Regions from separate parts of the Paenibacillus jepli genome, predicted to be linked through region 1. Evidence: riboswitches for the same ligand, from Rfam matches in the RefSeq annotation. Region 1 holds a riboswitch; each other region holds the start of a gene.

Region 1 (5,952 bases):
CAAAAAGGGGGCCAAGTAATTCACGGCAAAGGTCTGTTCGAAGCCCTCGTCATTGGTCTGATAGCGATTGAATACGCCTCCTGCATTGTTAATGAGCACATCCAGGCTGCCGTAACTTTCTTTTACTTGCTTCGCCAAGCGAACAATATCTTTAGCGGAGGACAAGTCCGCTATCAGCAGATCTACCTTTGTGCTGCCTGTTTGTTGCATGATGGCTTGCCTGGCTGCGGCTCCGCGCTGCGCATCGCGGCAGACCATAATGACGTGATGCCCTTGGCTTGCGAGCCCCTCCGCTGTGGCATAGCCTATCCCCGAGTTGGCACCTGTAATTAAGCTTGTTTTTGCAGACATTGATTTTATTCCTTTCATCATGATATGATCCAGCTCTCCAGCAGTATTTTATGTAGAATCCGCTATGTTCTCAGTATATTATCATAGTACAAGAATCACATGGTACGGTCAAAATCATTCTTGGTTGGAACTACCTCGAGAAATGGGGAGACGGAATTAGGAGGCTGTTGGTATCCAATAGTTTCCTTGGATGGTATGATAATAAAAATACGCGGGGGTTTAGATGTTTAATCAGGAGGAGTCGATGAAGAAGATACTTAAAGGCGTAATATTAGCATTGGGGCTTGCCTTAATACTGCTTGTCTTAACATGTCCGAATGACGATGATTATGTTGTCTGGTTGGAAAGAGAACACCAAATTAAATGTGTGAATGGCGAGTGTACTAAAGGAGAAGAGACGATGGATTGGCGTTCAAGAGCGACACGAAATGCGGGAGTATACCAGCGGATCATTGAAAATTACCGGGGACCTTCTGGTGAGAGAGTTGAAATCCGGGCAATGGGGTTATTAGGTCGATACTATGCATATTAGCATTTTGTCCGCATTTTGTTCCTCGATCACCTTATCCATCCTATTTTCACTGATTAATCATGAGCATGAGTTCCAGCAGTATTCGTTTCTGTATCAAGTTATGGCCGGTTTTATGGTGTTGTTCGCTATATTTTTACTTGTAGGTATACCGGTATCTCTAGTTATTGAGAAGGTCCTACAGAGGGATGTCCCGTCGCCATCAAAAATCCTTGGAAAATCAGGATTAAAGTTAATCCTTTATATCGTTGCTTCAACTGTTATCGGTTGCGTACCACTTATGTATCATGGAAACTTCGACATCTCATTTCTTCTATCCTTTGTTGCAGCCGGGTTCACATACTACTTGTTCGAGCGCTTGTTTGCAAAGGTTATGCAAATTCATAGATTAAGAAACTAAATATAGAGGAGAGTGAATGAAAATCAACAAGAAAAAAGCAACCTTTCTATCGATCATAATCATTTTGCTAGCTGCATTTATATACAGCTATTATTCTTATAGTAAGCTTAAATTGTCCAATCAATATGAAGACGTATTTTCTGGAAATTTGCTAGCTGTTGTCGGCTATAATGAAGCATTTGATATGGCAGACATAACGCCCTTCGAATGGGATAAAATGATCGTGTTTTCTCCTTATACATCAAGAGATGAAATGGAAAAAACGGTGGGACGTGAATGGACGACCTACTCCTATATTGGTTATTATCTATTTCAAAAGACCTCTCTGGGGGACTATCCCTTAAGTGACGATTCGGTTAATAAAATTATTTTTATGCACGGAGATGAAATCATACTTGATGTAACCTTCAATCGAAATCAAGTGGATGTCACCCAAATTAGTCAGATCATCCATCGAGAAGAAGCAGCGTTTTCAATTGAAGAGATGGTATTAAAACAAAATCCTTCGAGGGAGTAGATGACATTGCCGAAATCCTCAGATGAAATGGTTGAAGAATACAAGTCGTTTATTCATTTCGTCGAAGATCTTAGATCGATTAGTGAAGCGAACTGGAATAGACCCCTTGCTGAAGGCAAGTGGACTTTGAAAGATGTGATCAGTCACATCATGTTATGGGATCAATACTTTTACGACGAAGGTATTAAAAAGATTAAGCTCGCAGAGCCGGTTACTGTAAAGCATCTGGACTTTAATGAATTCAATGCGAATGCTGTCCAATACGCAAAGACTCAAACAAAGAACGAAATATTAGACCAATGTATCCATAACCGGAAACAGATTATAGACGCTATATCCGGTCTCGCTGAGGAAGAGTACACCAAAGCATATAAAGACGGTGAGAAGAAGAAGTTCTCGATTAGAGGATTTCTACGAGGGTTTATCCCGCATGATAGACACCATAAAAAGCAAATTGAAACGTTTATCAAGACAATATCAGCTACTCAATAAAAAATCAGCGCGGGGAGGATTCAGCGTGGCATATGATTTCAACCAGCACTTAAAGATGTTATGTCTCAACCTCTATATGAATTCAGTGCAGTTACTTTGGGCTTTGGTAAACGTATCAGGATACCGGCCAACTTGAACTGTTCATCTGCCGATCACCATTTGATGCGCAAGCGTGAATTGATCGAGCGACGTGATTTTCACTTTTCCGTGAATCAAGCCACTGATCACCAAGCGTCTGTGCGGAAGGAAGGCCGCTAAAAAATGAGCGAAGCGCTGAAAGCGGCCATGGAATAATGGTTGGGTATGATGCCCCTCGCGTGAATCACAATTTATTCCTGAAATTAATCAGTCCAGCTTCTTTCAGCGAGGTAAACGCAATTACGAGAAGCGGACCTACGAGCAGACCGACAACGCCCAGGAGACTGGCCCCGAGATACATCGAGATCAAGGCGGCAAGCGGAGACATTCCAATATGCTGTCCCATTACCTTGGGCTCCACGGTCCTGCGAATCAGCAGAAGAATGCCACCGAGAATGAGCAGGCGCACTCCCATGGATGGATCGCCCGTCAATAGTTTATAGATGCCCCATGGCGCCAATATGACGATGGAACCGATCAGCGGAATAAAATCAATGATCCAGATAATGATGGACATGGTCAAAGCCAGCTCAGGCACGATGATCAGCAAGCCTATCAATGAAACGGCAAAGATCGGGATGCTGACGATAAACTGGGCTTTCAAAAAACCGAATGTGGCTCTGGAAAACCGGTTAGCAATAAACAGGACGCGGGTCTTGGTCTGCTCGGACATCATCGATAACAGGCCTTCTTTCAATCGAGGGAGGTCGAGCATAAACAGGAACAAGGTAATCAAGAAAACCAGGAAAGACAGCAGGAATCCGGGAGTCCCGGAAATAAACCCGGTCACGAAAGAGATCAGATCGATCTGACTTACACTGCTCCTGATGTCATTGAAATACCGATTGGCCTCTTGGTTCAAGGCTGCGATCAATTCCTGAGGATAATTAGCGGTATACTCCTCCAGTGAACTTAACCAGTTGCTTGAAATTAAGTTTAACTGCTGAATATAGTTCGGCAAATTATCAAAAAACCGGATGCCAAAATTAATAATCACGGTTATCACCGTATACATCGAGAGCAGCAAGATCAAAACGAACAGAAAGAAAACGATCAGAGTGGAAAAGAAATGGCTTATTTTCATATATTTTTGACACCAGCCGACAAGTGGCGACAGCATCATGGAAACCAGCAGAGCAATGATGATCGGTTGCGACACCGGCCATATAAAATAAATAAAGCCCAACAGAAGCAGGATCAGAACCAGACGGCCTAGATTTTTCCGAGTTAGCAACTTTACCATGGACGTCTCTCGCTTTCTCATTTTGAAATCATCTGCGTACCATAGGCAACAAAAAAAACCACGGAGCAGAGAATATCTGCTGCCGGGGTTTTGACATGTCAAATAACATGCATGGGGCTGCATTTCTCTCTCAAACACCTACGAGGTTAGCTGTCGGGTTCGGGCCTGAGAGTGCCCGTCTGCTTCTTCAGACATCGTGCAGATTCACCCCATTGAAACCAAATTGGTCTCATGTGGTCCCCCCGTTTTCCAAAACGGAAATTCGGCATCTCTATGCGGTTATTAGTTTCTATCAAGGAATACTACGCCTATTCCTGATAAAAGTAAAGTTAAAGCAGGAATGGATTCAAAGCTAGGCTGATCAAATGAGTCCAGTCCATCGCAGCAATTAGAAATGGGGTGAGCAGGCGACGCAAGGCAAGCAAAAGCCTGACCTTGATGTCTAGCAAGGACAGGCTCTTTGCGAGAGCAGGCGCCGATTACCTGGATCACTGCCTGCATTAAACGAAATAACAATCCGACTAGTGATCCGCAATCTCCGCATAGATCTCGTCATCGAGATCCAGCTTAATGGCGGAGCGGAACACTCTGCGGTCGTAGTGGTTGTACATGTATTGCTCGATAGCTTCGAGCAGATTGGACTCGATCAGGTACTGACTTCGTCCCTCGACCCAAGCCTCGGCGGTGAAGCCGGTATCTTCATCCCAGGCCAGTTGCACTTCCACTGCGGTCGGTTCGACGCGGCGGCGGTCGGCGAGATGGTAGCAGACGGCGTTGATGACTTCATCCATCGACAGGCGAGTCATGGTTAGTAAGGTCTCCGCTGGTCATCGACTCTTCTGCGGTTGTTGCGGAAGTAGTGGATGATGCCGCGTACGGCAACGATCAGCAGGAAGATGGCAAATACGTTAACGAGCAGTCCCAGCATCTCGCCGAAGAAGCCCATGCCGCCGAACATCCCACCGAACAGCATGCCGGCCAGACCGCCGATCATGAGGCCTTTCATCAGGCTGCCGCCGCTGAAAAATCCTGGCTTGGCCGCTGCGCCTGTTCCTGTTGTATTCGAGGTGTTGCGCGTGTTGGCTGCGGCTCCGGAGTCACTGCGGGTCTCGGTTTGCTTGGGTGTCTTGGTCACGCTCTGCTTCGGAGACTTGAATCCGCCGCCGCGTTTCGCATCGGCAATGTCGGCTGCGCCAAACGCCAGGAACAGCGTAAACGCGATCATAACTAACAAACTTCTTTTCATGTACTGGTTCTCCTCCTGATCTAATTTAGCAAGGACGTTGCCTTCTTCATCAATTACGTCTAAGATAGATGAAAGTTTCACTTTTTTTTGGATCTTTTTTTGGGATGTTCCCAAGCTCGAAAGGAGCGCATCATGAAGCCGTCCAGCCCCGAGATCTACCCGGATAATTATATACAGTACCTGATCGAATTTCACGTCACCCGAGACTACTTTGAATGCCATGAGCTGCTCGAAGAATACTGGAAAGAACAGCCCGGCGACCACCCGCTCTACAACACCTGGGTCGGCCTGATCCAGATCGCGGTCAGCCAGTATCACCTGCGACGCACCAATCGGCGCGGCGCCAGGCTCATGCTGGAGCAGGCGCTGGATCGCCTGACGCCCAACAAGCTGGACCAGCTGGGACTCGATGGCCCGGCCTTGATGGAGCTGCTGAAGCAGCGGCTGCGCCAGATCAAGGATCTGAATCAGGCGGTGCCCTACACGGATTACGAGCTGCCGTTCCAAGATCCATCCTTACTGGAGATTTGTCAGGACCGCTCAGGCGATGCCGCTGCGCTCTGGGGTGCCCCGAGCAGGATGGAGGACGATTCGCTCATCCATCGCCATACGCTCAGGGACCGCAGCGAGGTGATCGCCGCCCGGCAAGCAGCCATCATACGGCGCAAGCACCGGCGCGAGGCTGCCCGCTCCAAGCAGCACGGTTAACCCGAGATCGACTCCTGCTGCTGCGCGTACCCGTCCACGACCAGATCGAGCTTGCCGGTATGCGGATCGATGATCAGACCGTGGACGTTGACGCTTGCCGGCTTGAGCGGATGGTTCCTGACGATCCGCACGCTGTTCTCCACGCTGTCTCGGACCGAGTCAAAGCCGGTCAGCCAGCGCTTCAGATTCATCCCCGAATTCAGCAGCGTCGTGATCGTATCTTCGCTGATGCCGCGCTCCCGCATATGCGAGATGACGAGCTCGGGGTCGAGGCCGGTCATGCCGCACTCGTGATGGCCGACGATGAACACTTCATCGGCTCCCAGCT
Region 2 (5,952 bases), 3.2 Mb from region 1:
TATAATACCAACCATTACCAAAATAGTCAACCTAAATTTTTCTGCAAAAAAACTAACTTTGGCTTAATGGTAAGGGGAGTGGGTCCCTGTAAAGCATACTACAAGCTGCTGGCCTTGGAAATGAAAACTCGACATCATTCGACAAAGTGCCGACATTCTGTGTCGAAATATTGAACAATAATCGACAAAAATATCGAAGAGGTGATCGTCATGTCACGGATACTGGCTGAAGAAAAAGTATTTAAAGACCCGGTGCATAAATATATTTATGTGCAGGACAAGCTCATATGGGATCTTATTAATACCAAGGAATTCCAACGCCTTCGCCGTATCAGACAACTTGGTACTTCATACCTTACCTTCCATGGCGCCGAGCACAGCCGATTCTCACATTCCTTAGGCGTGTATGAGATTACTCGTAAAATCATCTCGCAGTTTGAGCGCAGCCACTATCCCGATTGGCCTCAGGAAGAAAAGCTTGTCTCCCTTTGTGCAGCTCTGCTTCACGATCTGGGGCACGGGCCGTTCTCCCACTCGATCGAGCAGGTATTTGATACAGATCACGAAGCATGGACATGCCGTTTTTTGCTCGAAGATACAGAGGTTAACCGCGTACTTCGCACGATTTCGCACGATTTTCCCGAACAAGTCGCCTCCGTCATCTGCAAAACATACGCCAAGCCGATTGTCGTCAGCCTTGTCTCCAGTCAGATGGATGCCGACAGGATGGACTATCTGCTGAGGGATGCCTACTTCACCGGTGTCAATTATGGCACATTCGATCTGGACCGGATTTTGCGCGTACTGCGGCCCTACAAGGGACGTATCGTAATCAAGGAGAGCGGCATGCATGCGGTGGAAGATTACTTAATGTCCCGATACCAGATGTACTGGCAGGTTTACTTCCATCCGGTTACACGCAGTTCAGAGATTATCCTTAGACAGATTTTTCGAAGAGCAAAGGAACTTTATGTGGGTAGGTACCCATTCCGAACAATGATGAGGCCATTCGAAAGCCTCCTGCAAGGCACCCTGGAGATCGAGGATTATTTTCGATTGGACGAAGCCATGGTACAGACGATCTTTATGGAGTGGGTCTCGGAGGAGGATGCGATCTTGTCCGATCTGTGCCATCGGTTCCTGCACCGTCGCTTATACAAGTATATAACCGTGACCGAGCCCGATGAAGCTCGCTGGTCGATGATCCGCAGGGAACTGGAGAGGGCGGGACTGCATCCGGACTACCATCTGGAGATTGATTTTCCGTATGATCTTTCTTATGATGTATACCGTCCAGGTACAGGTGATGGTGAAGAAAAACCGCCGATCCTGATGCTGAGTGGGGACGACCAATTAGCTGAAATATCGGGAAAATCCGACATCGTCACCTCGATTACCGGACTGCATCACGGCAAGTATCATCTCTATTTTCCGGAAGAGCTGCTGCGTGAAAAAGCGCACCTCTTGTCAGATGAAACGAGAGTCTTATTCGGCCTAGATTAAAAAACTGTAATAATAGAAGAAAGGGGTCGAAATTCGTCATGATTATCGACACACACACGCATCTGGATGCAAAAGCTTTCGAGGCTGACCGTGAAGAAACGATAAGTCGAGCAAGGGAGGCGGGGATCGACCGGATGATCAATATCGGTTTCAACCGTGAGACGATTCCCACCACTCTGAAGCTTGCCGAAACCTATGATTTTATCTATGCTGCAGTGGGCTGGCATCCGGTCGACAGCATCCACATGAAGCCGGAGGATCTCGATTGGATTGCTTCGCTTATGCGTCATGAGAAGGTGGTGGCGATCGGCGAGATCGGACTGGATTATCACTGGGACACCTCTCCCAAAGATGTCCAAAAAAGGGTGTTCCGGGAGCAGCTGCAATTGGCCAGGAAGGTCGGCAAACCAGTGGTTATCCATAATCGTGACGCACACGAGGATATCGTCAATATTCTTAGAGAAGAGAATGCGAAGGAAATCGGCGGGGTTATGCATTGCTTTTCCGGAAGCTGGGAAACGGCTCGCCAATGTCTGGATATGAACTTCTATATTTCACTCGGCGGTCCCGTTACTTTTAAGAATGCCAGGGTTCCTAAAGAGGTGTTGAAGAACGTTCCGCTGGACCGGCTTTTGATCGAGACAGATTGCCCTTATCTGGCTCCTCATCCATTTCGAGGAAAGCGGAATGAACCCTCCTATGTGCGACTGGTAGCTGAGGCTGCAGCGGAAATGAAAGGAAAAACATTGGAAGAAATTTCAAAAATTACGACCGAGAACGCTGAGAATTGTTTTCGATTAGGCTGAAAAAGGCCAAAATCGCTAGGATTTCGAACGAATCGTATGAAAAAAGTCTCTTTCAACCGAAAAATCCCGGGATAAGACGGTGATTTTCCTAAAAATTCGTTAAAATCGTCTTTTAAGCGATCTTTACAATGAGGGTACAAAGAAGGTATGATTCTTCTCAGAGCTTGAGTAATGTATCCAATTTCCAGTTTCGCTTAATCTTCGATTTGAAGAACGGGGGAACCAAAATCGTCAGTCTGCTATCCCACTTGCGACTGCCCGGTTTTCTTCCTTGGGGTGAATTCGTGAAGGGCTGAATCGTCGAAACCGGCACCTTCCGATAGGGCGACTCTCATGTCCGAACCCGTCAGCTAACCTCGTCAGCGTCCAAAGAGAGATCAAACTCGTGTAAACCCCATTCTGTATGAATCTCTATTCATCCGGAAGCCACGAAACAGATCCTCTGTCGAAAGGCTTCCTTTTCGCATCTTGGAAGATTAGAGTCGTCTAAGATTTGAATATTGCGTAAAGCCTCGACATAGGGTGTTTTATGGAGGTGGGGTATACGAGGACACTGGAAGTGCGTGCTTGCACGCTATTCTAAGATAGTCACGCCAAGTATCATGCGTAAGTTCACAGGCGGCGGCTATGAAGGAGGACCGAGGAAGTGGGCATGTTCCAAATCAAGGATACCCATGGTAAACGATCATCCAGCATGTCTTTCGCATTGCGATGGAAGCATGAAAACCTGCGTTTGATTCTTCTGAGTGCGATCATTTCAATCGCTATGACTTTCATGTTGTTGGTGTTGCTGTACGGTACGGCAGAGAAGAGCGTATCGGTAGTGGTCAATGGACAGGAGCAGATCGTATCGACCAAGCAGTGGTCATTGGACCGTCTGCTGGCGGAGCAGTCGATCGAGATCGGACCGCACGACGTTTTGTCGTTGCCGACGAATGCCTCGATCAAGGATGGAGACCAGGTCGTGATCGACCATGCGAGAGCGGTCACCGTTCAAGCGGACGGGAAGTCCAATACGTATTTCACCACGGAGAAAACCGTCAAAGACGCGATGGAAGCTTTTAATATTCCCATCCGCGAACAAGATAGAGTACATCCCGCACTGTCTACGCCGATCGATTCGGACGTGACGGTATCGGTCGTACGGGTCGACACGGAAGTGGAGACTACCCAGCATAAAATGCCGTTTAAGGTCGTCCAGAAAGAAGATCCTGAGCTGGCAGAAGGCAAACAGAAGGTCATCCAGGCCGGACAGGACGGACTGCTCGTCAAGCAGTTTGAGAAAGTGTATGAAGACGGTCAACTGGTGTCTGAGAAGATGATCCTGAAATCGATGGAGACGTCTGCTGTCGAGCAGGTCGTCGCCGTAGGAACCAAAAAGCCGGAACCGAAGGTGAGCGTCCTCTCGTCGCCTGCCTCGGAATCGGCACAATCGGTCAGCACGAAGGACTATTCGTTCCAGGCCCAAAAGACGTTGAAGAATGTCACATTGACTGCTTATACCGCTCATGTGGCATCGACTGGAAAAAGTAAGGGTCACCCGCAATACGGCATCACCGCTTCGGGCTCGAAGGTCCAGGAAGGGCGCACCATCGCTGTGGATCCCAAAGTCATCCCGATCGGCTGGTGGGTATATATCGAGGGCATCGGCTTAAGACGCGCGGAAGATACCGGCGGCGCGATCAAGGGCAACAAGATCGATGTTTATTACGAGAGCGAATCCTATGCCAAGAAGTTTGGCCGCAAGAAGGGGTATACCGTTCACGTGATCGGTCCCAACAAGCCCAAGGCTAGCTAGCACCGTGCATTTGCTTTAATCATATCGCTTTTTACATGCAAATATGCCATCATAAGAAGAGGTGACCCCTCTTCTTTTTGCATGTTTGTCCAAAGGAAGGGGCAGTCTATAACCTCTTCTTCAGAAGGACATGGTCTAATCCAAAATCAGATGCAGATGGAGATAAAATATGATAAGGGAAATTATCGTCGTCGAAGGCAAGGACGACACTGTAGCCATCAAGCGGGCGGTAGAGGCCGAGACGATCGAGACCGGCGGTTCGGCGATCGGCGAGGCCGTGTTGAAGCGGGTGGCACTCGCGATGGAGCGTCGGGGCGTCATTATCTTTACGGATCCGGATCATGCCGGGGAGCGCATCCGCAAAATCGTAGCTGCACGCGTGCCCGGATGCAAGCATGCTTTCCTCCCCCAGGAGGATGCGCTGTACAAAGGGGATATCGGCGTGGAGAACGCCAAACCGGAGGCCATCCGGCGAGCTCTCAGCCAGGTGCGCACCGAGGTGACGGACGGAGTGCCCGAGATTACTTGGGATGATCTGATCGCTGCCGGACTTATCGTACATCCCGAGGCGGCTTCCCGCAGACTGATCATGGGCAATCTGCTCGGTATCGGATATGCCAACGGCAAGCAGTTCTTCAAGCGTTGCAGCACGTTTATGATCTCCAAAGCGGAGTTTATCCAAGCGTATGCGCAGCTAGAGAGCATGCAGCCGAGTCAAAGAGAGGACTGATCGGATGGACAAGCAGCAGGAGATCCTGACAGGGATCGGTACACCCAGAAGAACGCAGGAGATTATTAAGCGGTACGGGTTTTCATTCAAAAAAAGTCTCGGTCAGAATTTCCTGATCGATCCCAATATTTTGCGAAAGATCGTCGAGAGCGCCGGGCTGGACGAGACGAAAGGCGCACTGGAGATCGGACCCGGCATCGGTGCGTTGACCCAGGAACTGGCGGCAGTTGCAGGGAAGGTGACGGCAGTCGAGATCGACAGGCGGCTGATCCCGATTCTGCGGGATATCCTGGCTGATACCCCCCAAGTAGAGGTGATCCAGGGCGATGTCCTGGAGCTGGATCTGCGCAAGCTCTTAGAGCAGCAGTTTGAGGGCTGCGGGGGCGTCAGCGTCGTTGCCAACCTGCCTTACTACGTAACCACCCCCATCCTGATGAAGCTGCTCGAGGAGCGCCTGCCCCTGGAGAACATCGTCGTCATGATCCAGAAAGAAGTGGCAGAGCGGATGGCAGCCAGTCCGGGAGGCAAGGTCTACGGCAGCCTGAGCGTGGCTGTGCAGTACTATTGCGAGCCAGAGCTTGTCTGTACCGTGCCGCATACCGTTTTTATCCCGCAGCCCAATGTAGACTCCGCCGTCATCAAGCTGACGTTGCGCAAGGAGCCACCCGTCCGTGTAAGCGACGAGACCTTCTATTTCCGCGTGGTGCAGGCCAGCTTTGCGCAGCGGCGCAAGACGCTCGCCAACAACCTCACCGCTTTCGTCGGCAAAGAACGCCGCGAGGCACTGATCGGATTGTTAGAGGAAATCGGTGTCGCACCGACAAGGCGCGGCGAGACGCTGTCGCTGGCGGAGTTCGCGGCGGTCAGCGAGGCGCTGCTGGGAGCGGGCTGGGACCTGTAGGCTGAATTGCCTCGTGATCAAAAGCGGCCAGGCCGTTGCTCACCAAACCCGTCGTTCGCCCATAGGATAGACGAAGAGGTGATCTTATCATGAAGTTAGGCGATCTGGTGGTCCGCAATTCGTATGGCGGCGATGTGCTGTTCCGGGTCGAGGAGCTCCGCCAGGCTATAGCCGTCCTCAAGGGCACGGACTATCGTCTGCTAGCCGACGCTCC
Region 3 (5,952 bases), 1.1 Mb from region 1:
GTCATGCGAGCAGCACTGCGAGGCTTAGCGGGAAGGACAACTTCTTCGCCAATGACGGCATGATGGGTTTTGCGTATTTTGCGGAACTGTCCGTCAGAGGTCAAGACGATCCAATACCTTATGCCGGCGTCTACGATGATTCCGCTTTTCATGCTTCACTTCCCCCCTTCTTCTGCTGCGCGGCTCCGGTCAGATAAGCGTGCAAGTGCGGATAAGCACCGGCATGGATTAATACAAGAGCGATCAAAAATTTCCGATTGCGTTCCAGTGTTTTGCGAGTCACTCCGGCAAACGGCAAGATATCTTTAATGGGCAGCTGTTTTTTTTGATGCAGCAGCTCCAGCAACTCAGCATTACCGGCAATTCCCGCAGCGATCCGCTGCATCGTCTGCCTGGAATCGGCATGTTTGGGGGAGCTCTTCACCAACTCGGCAAAAGATATTCCAAACCGCTGCAATTGGGCGTTGAATTCCTCAATCTCCTGCCGTCGGTCCTCTGCCTGAAGATGTGCCGCATAATGGCGCATCGACTGTTGTTTTTCGATCCGGTTCAGCCTGCCTTCCTCGCCGGTTCCTTCGAGTGCACTGTACGGCACACTCGGGGCATGCCGCCGCTCCTTGCGAAGATGATCGATCAGCCGCCGCCGGATGACAGTCTCCGCAAAGCCGATGAATGATTTTCCCGCCGTCGGCTCGTACTGTCGGATCGCCTCATGAAAACCGCTTAGCGCAATACTGTATTCGTCATCATGTGCGGGATCGATATACCTTTTGCAGAACCGACTGGTCGCTTTGATGATAAAGGGCTCATAGGCAGCGATAAAAGGACTGAGAAGCTCCTCCTCCCCGCAGGCAATGCGCGCGACGATGGTTTCCGGCGATTCTCGGCCCTGATGGCCTGAACCGTCCCCCTTCCGGGACTTCCCTAGCCACCTTTTGAACAATACAAGTACCAACCGCTCCACCTCACATTGATAGCTTTCGACTTGTTGTAATTTGTTGAGGGGGTGTACACAAAAAGAAACGCCTCCGGGCACGCGGAGGCGAGATTCGGAATTAACAATAACCCTCAGACGTTCGTCTATGCTGCAATTTGTTGCGTCGTTTATTCAGCACGCCCAGACGCCTCTTGAGTTGAGCTTCCCACTCATGATCCTGCAGCTGCTTGGCGAAGCTAAGCAGGTCCAGCGCCATATCGATCTGACTGTGCACCACTTCCATAGGGTCCTCATGCTCATGATTGACACAGTTTTCGGCGAGTGCTGCGCTCTCTTGCTCCACATAATCGTGGAAGTCGACCTCGGAAGCACCGTCTCCATGAGCGTATTCAGCCAGTATTTCATATTCGCTTTCGATCAGGTAGTGGATCTCTACCCGATGACAGACCGGACAAAACATAATCGGTACATTGTGGATGTGTGTCCGGTAATGCTTCAACGTTCCTTTTGTCCCTAACATGCTGGCGCCACAACAAAAGCTCATTTCGACCCCTCCTTTGGCTCGCCTGCCCGGAACTTTGCTTCCGAAGCAAATCGTTTAGCCTCGTCGTTTTGTCACATTTTACCCGTCTTATTCTCCGACTAATCACGGATTCGATGTCCGGATTGATAGTTCTGCCTGATATAGTATATTCTCCTCTCGCCTGACAATCCCTGCTTATCGGCTTGTCCAATATCTAACTGTCGATATGTTTGTAGGGTCAAACAAAAACAAGCCCGCAATGGGCTTGTTTGTTCGAGCTTGTGGCTCTATGTAATATCGCGTTAGATAAACGTTTTGGCAGATGCGACGCGACGTGCGGTTACATAACGCTTGTCATAGTAAGAGCTGGACAGTTTGCTGACGATAACGCCTTTGCTGCTGGACGAATGTGCAAACTCGCCATTGCCGAGATAAATGCCTGCGTGAGAAATGCCTTTACCGCTTGTGTTGAAGAACACCAAGTCGCCAGGCTGCAGATCTGAACGATTCACTTTAGTGCCCTTTTGCGCTTGTGCGCTGGATGTTCTTGGGAGACTGACATTGTACTGGTTGAAGATATGAAGAACAAAACCCGAGCAATCAAAACCTTTTGTTGTGGTGCCGCCATATTTGTAAGGCGTGCCTACAACCTTGTTGACCTTTGCGCGTAGATCCTTTTCGCTTGCGACTACGGAACCTGCAAATGAGGCAAACATTACTGCTGCGAGCATTAGTGCGATAAATCGTTTCAAGACTTTTTCTCCCTTCGTGCCTACGAGGTTAGCTGAGGGTTCGGTTGAGAGTTTCCCTATAATTCCTTGCTTACGGAATTAATTCACCCGGGGTTGGATCCCCCGTTTCTCAGGCAAAACTGAGAATTCGGCATCGGTAGTATTAATTTTCCTATGCTACAGGGATTCGCCCTTTAAAGCCAAAATCCTACCTCTTTAAACATTAGAAAAACTTCATAAAGCGAAGAATGGCGAAAAAGCCTGTAAGCACAAGGCTTCAGGCTGCTGTTAATTTTAATTATGAGAGAACATTAAGGAATGTACTGTTGTACAATTTTAATGATTTTTCCATCAATTACAGTTAAATGGTAGGGGAAATCTCTCATATCCCATTCCTCTTGGTCTTGGATAATCTCGATAAATTTGTCGATACCGATCGACTCATTCCACATGATCTCAGCTTCTTCAATAACACCGGTACGATTGTAGATCTGCATAAGCACTTCCGCGTCAGCCGCAACCTCCAACTCGACCAGTCCGTCATCATCGTTAATTATATAATAGCCGTCAGGCGCTTCTGTCATCTCCGGATCCTGCTCATACAAACGGAATTGCTCATCAGCTTCAGCACCTTCGAACCATTGTATGTAGTCCGCAACAATCGTAATCTTGCCATCTTGCTTTGTAATCGACTCAATGTAGGCGGTATGCGTATCGGGAGAAGCGGGCACAGGCTGATACGCACCGTCCTTGGCGCTCGCCGCGCCAAACTGGATCAGAACAATCATAACGACAAGTGCGCTCAACAGAGGTTTTTTCATTGCATTCTCTCCCTTTTATAGCATATTCCCGTCCACCTTACATTTTCCTTACCCTGTCCGGAGGAAGCTGAACCAGCTCTTTGTTAGATTTTTGTTTTCTATACTAATAAGACGGATGAGAAGGGCGAATGGTTGCATCATAAATTGATTTCGATAAAAAAAATTAAAAAAATGAGAAAAATAATGTCTTGCCCCGTCTCCGCGTCCCACTTTTGGCGATACCGCAATCAACTGCCGGCCGCGACAGGCCCTCGGGATCGGAAGCTTGCCAGTTGTATACGTTGCTGTCAAAGACAAAAAAAGCCCCACAAATGCGGGGCGTCAACCATGCCGAAAATAAACTTTATAACGAGGTTGCTTGCTAGCGGTATTACGCTTTGAGCGCGGCTACGATCAGGTCGCCCATCTTGGTCGTGCCGATCGCCTGGCTCTTGTCGACAGCAATGTCGCCCGTGCGGTGGCCGTTGTTCAGCACTTCTGCAACAGCGTCCTCGATCGCCTGCGCGGCGGCATCGTAGCCGAAGGTCAGACGGTACATCAGCGCCACCGACAGGATCGTCGCGATCGGGTTGGAGATGCCTTGACCGGCGATGTCCGGCGCCGAGCCGTGCACCGGCTCGTACAGGCCGAAGCTGCCTTCGCCCAGGGAAGCAGAGGAGAGCATGCCGATCGAACCGGTCAGCATCGCTGCTTCGTCGCTCAGGATATCGCCAAACATGTTCTCTGTGACGATGACATCGAAGCTTGCCGGACGACGCAGCAGCTGCATCGCGCAGTTGTCGACGAGTACATGCTCCAGCTCTACGTCCGGGTATTCCGGCGCGATCCGGTTGACGACTTCGCGCCACAGACGCGATGTCTCGAGTACGTTAGCCTTGTCTACCGATGCCAGACGCTTGCTGCGCTTCTGGGCGATCTCGAACGCCTGGCGGACAATCCGCTCCACTTCGGTCACGTTGTAGACGCAAGTATCGACCGCTTCCTGGCCATGCTCGCCCTCGCGGCGGAATTTCTCGCCGAAATAGATGCCGCCTGTGAGCTCACGGACGACGATCAGGTCTGTACCTTCGAGCACTTCCGGCTTCAGCGTGGACGCTTCCTTCAAGCAGTCGAAGACGGTCGCCGGACGGATATTGGAGAACAGGCCAAGCTCCTTGCGGATGCCCAGCAGCCCAGTCTCGGGACGCAGCTCCTTGCTGTTGTTGTCCCATTTCGGACCGCCTACGGCGCCCAGCAGGACAGCGTCTGCGCGTTTGCAGATGTCCAGCGTCTCTTGCGGCAGCGGCGTGCCCTTCTCATCGATGGCGATGCCCCCGAACAGCCCGTGCTCAAATTCGAAGCTGAGTCCGAACAGCTCCTCGGTTTTCTTCATCACCTTGATCGCTTCCGCGACAACCTCAGGTCCGATACCGTCCCCGGCAATGACCGCGATTTTTTTCGTTTCTGCCATGTGGCTACACTCCTTTTGTTATTCCCCTAGATTAGGCTCATTTTGTCGCGCCGCCCGCCGGACTTGCGCTTGTCGATCAGACGGTTGAGCGCGTCGACATAGGCGCGGGCGCTCGCTTCCAGGATATCGGTGCTGAGACCGCGACCCTGTGCGGATACCTCATCCTGCTGCAGCACGACATGGACCTCGCCGAGCGCGTCCTTGCCCTGGGTAACCGACTTGATCGAATAGTCTTCCAGCTCGACGACTTCTGCAGTGGCTTTGTCAATGGCGTTATAGATCGCATCCACCGAGCCGTTGCCTTCCGCCGTCACTGCCTGCTCGCCGCCAGCGGTTGAACGGATCCGTACCATGGCACTCGGCGTGGACTGGTTGCTGTAGCTGACTTCCACCGCTTCCAGGGTGAATACCTCCGGCGTCTCGACCAGCTTTTCCTCCAGCATGGCCCGGATATCTTCGTCGCTGACATTTTTCTTCTTGTCCGCCAGCTCCTTGAACTTGGCGAATGCCGCATTGACCGCCTCATCCGACAGCTCGTACCCCATATCCAGCAGCTTCTCGCGGAAGGCATGACGGCCGGAGTGCTTGCCCAGGACAAGCTTCGACTCCTTCAGGCCGATGGTTTCCGGGGAGATGATCTCGTACGTGGTCTTCTCCTTGAGCATCCCGTCCTGATGGATACCCGACTCGTGGGCAAACGCATTGGCGCCGACGATCGCTTTGTTGCCAGGCACGACCATGCCTGTCAGCTTGCTCACCAGACGGCTCGTTTTGGCGATCTCCGTCAGTTGGATTGTTGTCTCGGCTTGATAATACTCGGAACGCGTAGCCAGCGTGAGGATCACTTCCTCCAGAGCTGTATTTCCCGCGCGCTCGCCGATGCCGTTGATTGTCCCTTCGATCTGGTCCGCGCCGTTTTTGATGGCTGCCAGCGCATTGGCCGTCGCCATCCCGAGATCGTCATGGCAGTGGGCGCTGAGCTGGATCGATTCGATATTCGGCACTTGCTCCTTGAGCGTCTTGAAGATATTGCCGAACTCGGACGGCGTCATATAGCCTACTGTATCCGGGATATTGACGACGGTCGCGCCCGCCCGAATCGCCATCTCCGTTACTTCACACAGAAAGTCAAGCTCGGTGCGTCCCGCATCCTCCGGCGAGAACTCGATCTTGTTGAAATATTGCTTGGCATAACGAATCGCACGTTCAGCCGCTTCCAGCACCTGATGTTTCTCCATGCGTAGCTTGTGCTTGCGGTGGATCGGCGAAGTCGCGAGGAACAGATGAATGCAAGGATCCTGAGCATCCTTAAGTGCCTCCCGGACAGCATCGATATCCTGCTCCCGCGAACGCGCCAGACCGATAATCGAGGCATTCTTGACTGCTTTGGCCACCGCTGCCACACCCGCCAGGTCGCCAGGTGAAGCCGCCGGAAAGCCCGCCTCGATGCGGTCTATGCCCAGCTTCTCCAGCTGCAGGGCGATCTCGAC
Region 4 (5,952 bases), 2.4 Mb from region 1:
ACCGCGCTAAGCGAGCAGTTGAAAGCGCAAAATACGTACCTGGCCAAGCGCAATGAGATCCACGAGAGGCTGACGCGTCTGTCGCTGCAGGATAGAGGCCTCGCGCCGATCCTGAACGAACTGCAACAGCTGGTCGAGCCGCGTCTGTCGTTTGTCGATATGCTTGAGCTGAAGCACTACCCCGACACGCACGCTCCCCTTCTTATCGGCGTAGAGGAGATTACCTGGCTCTTTGGCCGGCGTACGACGCCCCTCGAAGCGAAGGTGTGGGACAACGCTCAAGGCGAAAAGTCGTTATACCTGCATCCAATCCTCGGCCACGGGACACTGCTGGGCTGTCTTGTTCTTCAGACCGCGACTGCGCCCGAGCGTCTTGAACGCATTGCGCTGGAGCAGTCGGATGCCGTATTGGCACTGGAATTGGTGAAGCGGATGAGCGTGGCGGAGATCTTCTACAAGAAAACCTACGATTATTTCAATCAATTGCTGTATCAGAAAGAAAGCGCGCCCTTGCTGGCCCAAGGCAGAGCATTGGGACTGCATTGGGAAAAGCCGCTGAGGGTAATTGCCGTAGAAGTATCTGCTTACGGCGATTTGCAGTCATTGAACGTCGCCATCCATCGCATCGCATCCCGGATAAGACGCTCGCCGCTCGGGCAAAGCGGCCTGCTGTTCGGCTTTCATGACAAGATCATCCTGACGGCAAATCTCGAAGACGAGTCCCAAGGCGATGCTTGCGAGCGCACATTAGCATCTTTGATCGCCCCGTACGAGGGGTTCAATGGCATCCGCTTGAAGGCGGGTCTGGGGACTGCCGGAACCGGCGCGGCGCATGTGGCGAGGAGCCATGAAGAGGCACTCCAAGCGTTAGCCTATATGGAGAAGAGCGGCCACAGCAAGGTCATGCGGTATGAGCGGATCGGAGTCAACCGCCTATTCCTCAATCGACACCCCGAAGAGGTGGCGCGATTCACGGAACAGCTGCTTATGCCCCTTCGCACCCACCGCCATAGCGAGGAGCTGCTGCGGACACTGCGCATCTATGTGATGACGAACCAATCGGCCCAACAGAGCGCAGTTGAACTCCATGTGCATATTAACACCCTCTATCAGCGCATCGGCAGAATCGAAGAAATGCTGGGGTTGGATTTCAATCGTTTCGAGGATTATTTGCAAGTGCAATTGGCGGTTCATTTAACAGAAGCCTTTGGCAGGGGCTTCGATTTTAATCGGGAACTTGACGATTACAAGGAACATAATTAGGGAATGGTATAGATAAGAGCTTGACGAAGATTTTGGCCCGTCAGCATACGGCTTGAACCGATTAATGCGCTTACATCGGCCGGAATGAACGAATTTTGACTTAAAATCACCGAAAATGGGTTTTACAACGCACGAAAACAGGAGTAAGATGCCAAGAGTAAGATTAATTCCATTCCCAATTGCATAGAAAAGACGCTGAATCCCTGCATGCAGGGAACGGGGGAACCATCGATAGCCGCCAAAGCGGTTGTCAGGGGTGAATCCTTTCCAGGACGGGTACTCTCAAACCCGAATCCGACAGCTAACCTCGTAAGCGTATTGAGAGAGAGCAACTCCCACTCGTATTTAAACGAGCCCTGGGAGCAGACTTCTCTGCTCCCAGGGTTCTTTATGATGAAACCAGGAGCGCAGGTAATTATAGATTCGTCATCCCATGTCAGACATTACACAAAGGAGCTAGAAGACAATGACTAACGAAGAAAAACTGATGGTATGCATCTCTTGCGGACCTAACGGAGAACGGCTGATCGACCGCGGAAGCCAGCTGGCAGAGGTGCTCGAATCGCCGCTTTATGTGCTGGCCGTCACGCCGGCGGGCAAATCCCAGGTCGACCTGCAGCCCCGGATCGCCTCCTGGCAAGCCAAATGCTCGGAGCAGGGCGCAACGCTGATCGTCAAACAGCCGGAACATCTGAAAATCACCGAACTGATCGCCAAGACGGCCAAAGAGCACGGCATCACCCAGCTGATCCTGGGACAGTGCGGCCAAACGCGCTGGCAGGAGATTACGCAAGGCTCCATCGTCAATGAGCTGCTCAAGAAGATCGAGGATATCGATCTGCATGTCGTCTCCGTCGAGCGCAATGACGTATTGACGCCTGCCAGTGTAGGCGTATAAACGTTATCCCGCAGCAAGAGACGGGCACTGCCGCATGGCACCCCTGTACAGCACCCGTCTCTTCTCCCAACTCGCCTCCTATTTATTCCGCAGCGAGAAGCTGCTCCTGTATTGCCCCGGCGTCATTCCTTCCTGCTTCCGGAAGGAGCGGATGAAATTATGCGAGTTGTTGTATCTGAGCCGGTCGGCAATCTCCTTCACTGTCATCTCCGTCTCCGTCAGCCATTGCTTGGCCATCTGCAGCCGATAGAGCGCCAGATACTCGCTGAAGGTGGAGCCGGTCTCCTTCTTGAAGACGCTGCTCAGATAGCTGGCATTGTAGTGCAGCCTGGCGGCGCAATCCTCCAATGTAAATTCCGCATCATAATGATGCTTGATCAGATCAATAATCTTCTCGGACAGCTTGCGGTCCTGGGAATCGCTTCGCTCGGCGAAGATCTTGACCAGCGGCGTGATCATCCCCTCCCGGAACCAGTCCTCGATCTCCTCGCTGACATGAAGCGACAGCACCTCTTCATATACCGACGCCTTGTGCACGCCTGTCTGACTGAAGCTGACGCCTGCCTCCTGTCCCACGATGAGCAGACGGTTGAGCAGCCGGACCAATGAGATCTGGTATTCCTCCGGATGCCGGATGCCCTGCTTCGCCTCTTCCATCCAGATGCCCAATTGCTGCAAGGCCTCCGCCTCATTGGCGGTTCGAATCGCATCCATCAGCTCATGCTCCGTGCGGTCGGGATATTCGTAGACCAGCGACGGCTTGCCCGAGTTCACGCTGCTGTACGGGATGATGACGCCTTTGCCAAGGCGGATCCGGTGCTTCAGCGCCTCCAGCGCTTCGCTGTACGCTCGCGACGCCAGACGGATATCCTGGAATGGCAGACCCATGCCGATGCTGACGGACAGCTGCAGATACTGCGCCACCAGCTCCTTCACCCGACCAGCCAGCCCATCCGCCGCTTCCTCCGCCTGCGGCAGGTCCGCCGCTTCAAAACCGACCAGCAGCACGAGCGACCGGTCGATAATGACGGCGGGCAGCCTGTTCTCCTTGGAGATGACCTCTTCGGCGATATTCATAATAGCAAACAGCAGCAGCTCGATATCCTTGGCGGCGTACCGTGTATTGTCCAGTGTATCCACCTGGATCGCCAGCACCGTCATCGTACTCCAGCGGCCGGCCTGCTCCGCGAATCCGAAGTAATCCAGCTTCTCCTCGATCTCCTGAGGCCGCAGCGTACTGCTGAGCCAGCGGTAAAGGAACAGCGAGCTGATCTGCTGGGCATGATTGCGCACTTCATGCTCGAGCCGGGAGTTGGAGCGGAAGAGCTGCTTTATGTGCTCCTCGATGACTTGCACCTCGCTCTTGGGCTCGCCGCCCCGGTCAAAGGGAAGCCCGCCGATCGTCTGGACGAGCCGGTTCAGCGGCGAATACAGATTGCGTGTCACCAGCCAGACGAAGAACATCGAGGCTCCGATCAGCCCGATGCAGATGATCAAGGTCAGCCAACCGATCTGCCGCGACTCCTTCGTCAGCTCTTCGATAGAGACGAGTGACAGGTAGACCCAATCGTTAAAGGATGACTTGTAGTACGTCAGCGTATACAGATCCTTATTATGCTCGACCTGCAGCTGACCGTCGGCCTCCTCAAAGCTGATATCCGAGGCGAGCACCGGGTGATCAGCCAGCCGGGTGCCGATCAGCGAGGTGTCCCGGTGAACCATGATCTGCTGCTCCTGGTTCAAGATGATGACCTCTCCCGGCTGCTCGCTGTCCGTGATCATGGCCGCGATACTGCAGGCAGGGATATTGGCCATCGCGAGGCCGTATTTGTCCGTCGGCACGTTGGGAAGCTTGATCATGAAGCTGATCAGATGCGGGCAGCCGTGACTGGATATCGCCTCCGAGAAATCTCCCTTCTGCAGCAGCGTCCAGGATGCCGGATACTCCATGTCCAGAAATGAGAGGAAGGTGTCCCGGTCCGGATATTCGCTGAGCCGTTTAATACCCGAGTTGCGGACCAGCCAATCCTGCCTTTCATTGAATACGATGACCTCCTCCACTTTCGTATCAAAGGACTGCAGATGGACGATTTCGCTGCGGAGATTATTATAAAGCTGAAAATTAACCGCTTCCAACTTATTGTACAGCGCATCTTCCATGACCTGCGTGTCCGCCAGCTTGATCATCGTATGCTCAATGGTCTGCAGGACGAGCTCGATATTGGAATTGACCTGTCTCAGGAACTGCACCTCGCCCTGGCTGACGCGGGTTTGCACCTGATTGGAGGATTGCACGTACGAAAAAGCTCCGATGAACACAACTGGAATAACACTGAGCACGCAGCCAAATAAAATCATTTTGACAAACAGGCTTTTTCGATGCATGGCAACCCACCTCCTTTATTGGCAGCCAGGCGCTTCCTGCCGCTTGCTTCCACTGTAACCGGGCAGATCGTTGATCTGATCGGCGACATTGGCTAATCGATTCCAAAAAATTCTGTCCTGTTTGCTTTAACCCACTCGTTCAATCTATTTATACATATTTCTGAGTAGAGATTGTACTTTTCATACAGATTTTTTACATCCTTCGATAACTTTTTGTCGTTTTCCAAATCAGTTGGACTTACCGCATCATCAATAAGCATTTCTATCTCTTCTAATAGCTCGGGCAGATTCATTTCCTTGAAATATTTCAGCCCATTTTTTATCTTATCCCAAGACTTAAGCTCATTGATATGGTAAGCAGAAAACCAGTAGAATTCTTCCAATGTTTTTGTGTGGTTATGGTACGAATAAAACAAATATAGTCCTTTTTGTCCTTCGCTTAATTGGTTATACATATCGGTTTTAGTTGCGAGATCCTTCCCCTGAACTGCTAAAAGCATTGGCTTTACACAAAGCCAGCTTAAATCCTTACTGTCTACAGCTAATGGGTCGAGCTTAACTTTCATTGAACGCTCCTTTCACTTACCCTTGTAGTATTTACAGACGTGTAGTTTGTCATATTCGGTACGCCATATGACTTTCCTTTTTTTCACCACCAGTTTTTATTCTATACCTCTTGCAGTTCCCCAGTCCAGGCCGGCTTCGATATCAGATCGGCTGCACACGATAAAGAGGATGACCTTATGCAAGGCCATCCATCCTCGTTCTATGTCCACTTCACGCTATCGTCACTCCACCAGAATTGCAAAGCCCCATGCTGGCAAATCCACGGCATCTCCCTGCTCGACGCGGCGGTCACACAGGACATCGGTTGCCGCTCTGTGCGGATAGACGAATTCCTGCGGATCTGCCGAATAGTTGAAATAATATCTGACCTGCCGCCCATCGCGGTTCATGCCGGAACGGACGATCAGTGGGAAAGCCAGCTCTTGATCCATCCCCCATAACCCGGCTGCTGTCACCGCATGCCGCAGCGTGTGCTGCATCGACCGGGCATCCAAAAAGCCGCCGATGTAGGTGGTCTGTCCCTTGCCGTACCGGTTATGCGTGACTGCCGCATACGTCCCCCACTGGGGATGCTCATAGCTTGCCAACACCTGGGCAGTTGTCGGTGTGAGCAGCTCCATCCAGCCCTCGACGCTGCCCCTCTCGCCATCCGGCAGCAGCGGACCGCGCAGCCCGACCTCATGCGGCTTCACGAACTGAGTATACGAGACGCCGCACGCCTCTGCGATCAGCCCCGGCTGGGCAGCCGTACGCACCTTCACCGCCTCGTCGGCGAAGCCGCTTTTGAAGGAGTAGATGACATGCCCGCCGCCGGCGGTATAGGCGTTCAACCGCTCCAG

Evidence for each region. A riboswitch is a leader RNA that binds a small molecule or an ion and turns the genes downstream of it on or off. The one in region 1 is predicted to bind cyclic di-AMP.
Region 2: linked by a shared signal. The riboswitch ahead of ABC336_RS14785 (resuscitation-promoting factor) and the one ahead of ytvI (sporulation integral membrane protein YtvI) in region 1 are both predicted to bind cyclic di-AMP.
Region 3: linked by a shared signal. The riboswitch ahead of ABC336_RS05750 (C40 family peptidase) and the one ahead of ytvI (sporulation integral membrane protein YtvI) in region 1 are both predicted to bind cyclic di-AMP.
Region 4: linked by a shared signal. The riboswitch ahead of ABC336_RS11115 (adenine nucleotide alpha hydrolase family protein) and the one ahead of ytvI (sporulation integral membrane protein YtvI) in region 1 are both predicted to bind cyclic di-AMP.

What each region holds. Positions count from the first base shown of each region.
Region 1 covers NZ_JBDFMD010000001.1:129,546-135,497, reverse strand. Annotated here, with positions in the region: gene ABC336_RS00665 (SDR family NAD(P)-dependent oxidoreductase) at 1-351, opposite strand, end outside; gene ABC336_RS00660 (hypothetical protein) at 596-883, shown strand; gene ABC336_RS00655 (hypothetical protein) at 1,297-1,797, shown strand; gene ABC336_RS00650 (DinB family protein) at 1,798-2,289, shown strand; gene ytvI (sporulation integral membrane protein YtvI) at 2,612-3,670, opposite strand; cyclic di-AMP (ydaO/yuaA leader) riboswitch at 3,791-3,948, opposite strand; gene ABC336_RS00640 (YxcD family protein) at 4,192-4,476, opposite strand; gene ABC336_RS00635 (hypothetical protein) at 4,479-4,916, opposite strand; gene ABC336_RS00630 (DUF309 domain-containing protein) at 5,049-5,624, shown strand; gene ABC336_RS00625 (beta-class carbonic anhydrase) at 5,621-5,952, opposite strand, start outside.
Region 2 covers NZ_JBDFMD010000001.1:3,355,226-3,361,177, reverse strand. Annotated here, with positions in the region: gene ABC336_RS14795 (HD domain-containing protein) at 211-1,503, shown strand; gene ABC336_RS14790 (TatD family hydrolase) at 1,542-2,309, shown strand; cyclic di-AMP (ydaO/yuaA leader) riboswitch at 2,491-2,690, shown strand; gene ABC336_RS14785 (resuscitation-promoting factor) at 2,956-4,107, shown strand; gene rnmV (ribonuclease M5) at 4,277-4,837, shown strand; gene rsmA (16S rRNA (adenine(1518)-N(6)/adenine(1519)-N(6))-dimethyltransferase RsmA) at 4,842-5,738, shown strand; gene yabG (sporulation peptidase YabG) at 5,828-5,952, shown strand, end outside.
Region 3 covers NZ_JBDFMD010000001.1:1,243,142-1,249,093, forward strand. Annotated here, with positions in the region: gene ABC336_RS05735 (anti-sigma factor domain-containing protein) at 1-152, opposite strand, end outside; gene sigI (RNA polymerase sigma factor SigI) at 149-955, opposite strand; gene ABC336_RS05745 (hypothetical protein) at 1,056-1,481, opposite strand; gene ABC336_RS05750 (C40 family peptidase) at 1,763-2,212, opposite strand; cyclic di-AMP (ydaO/yuaA leader) riboswitch at 2,216-2,355, opposite strand; gene ABC336_RS05755 (hypothetical protein) at 2,503-3,012, opposite strand; gene leuB (3-isopropylmalate dehydrogenase) at 3,383-4,462, opposite strand; gene ABC336_RS05765 (2-isopropylmalate synthase) at 4,489-5,952, opposite strand, start outside.
Region 4 covers NZ_JBDFMD010000001.1:2,533,380-2,539,331, forward strand. Annotated here, with positions in the region: gene ABC336_RS11110 (helix-turn-helix domain-containing protein) at 1-1,263, shown strand, start outside; cyclic di-AMP (ydaO/yuaA leader) riboswitch at 1,447-1,595, shown strand; gene ABC336_RS11115 (adenine nucleotide alpha hydrolase family protein) at 1,730-2,161, shown strand; gene ABC336_RS11120 (helix-turn-helix domain-containing protein) at 2,240-4,546, opposite strand; gene ABC336_RS11125 (hypothetical protein) at 4,639-5,112, opposite strand; gene ABC336_RS11130 (beta-galactosidase) at 5,335-5,952, opposite strand, start outside.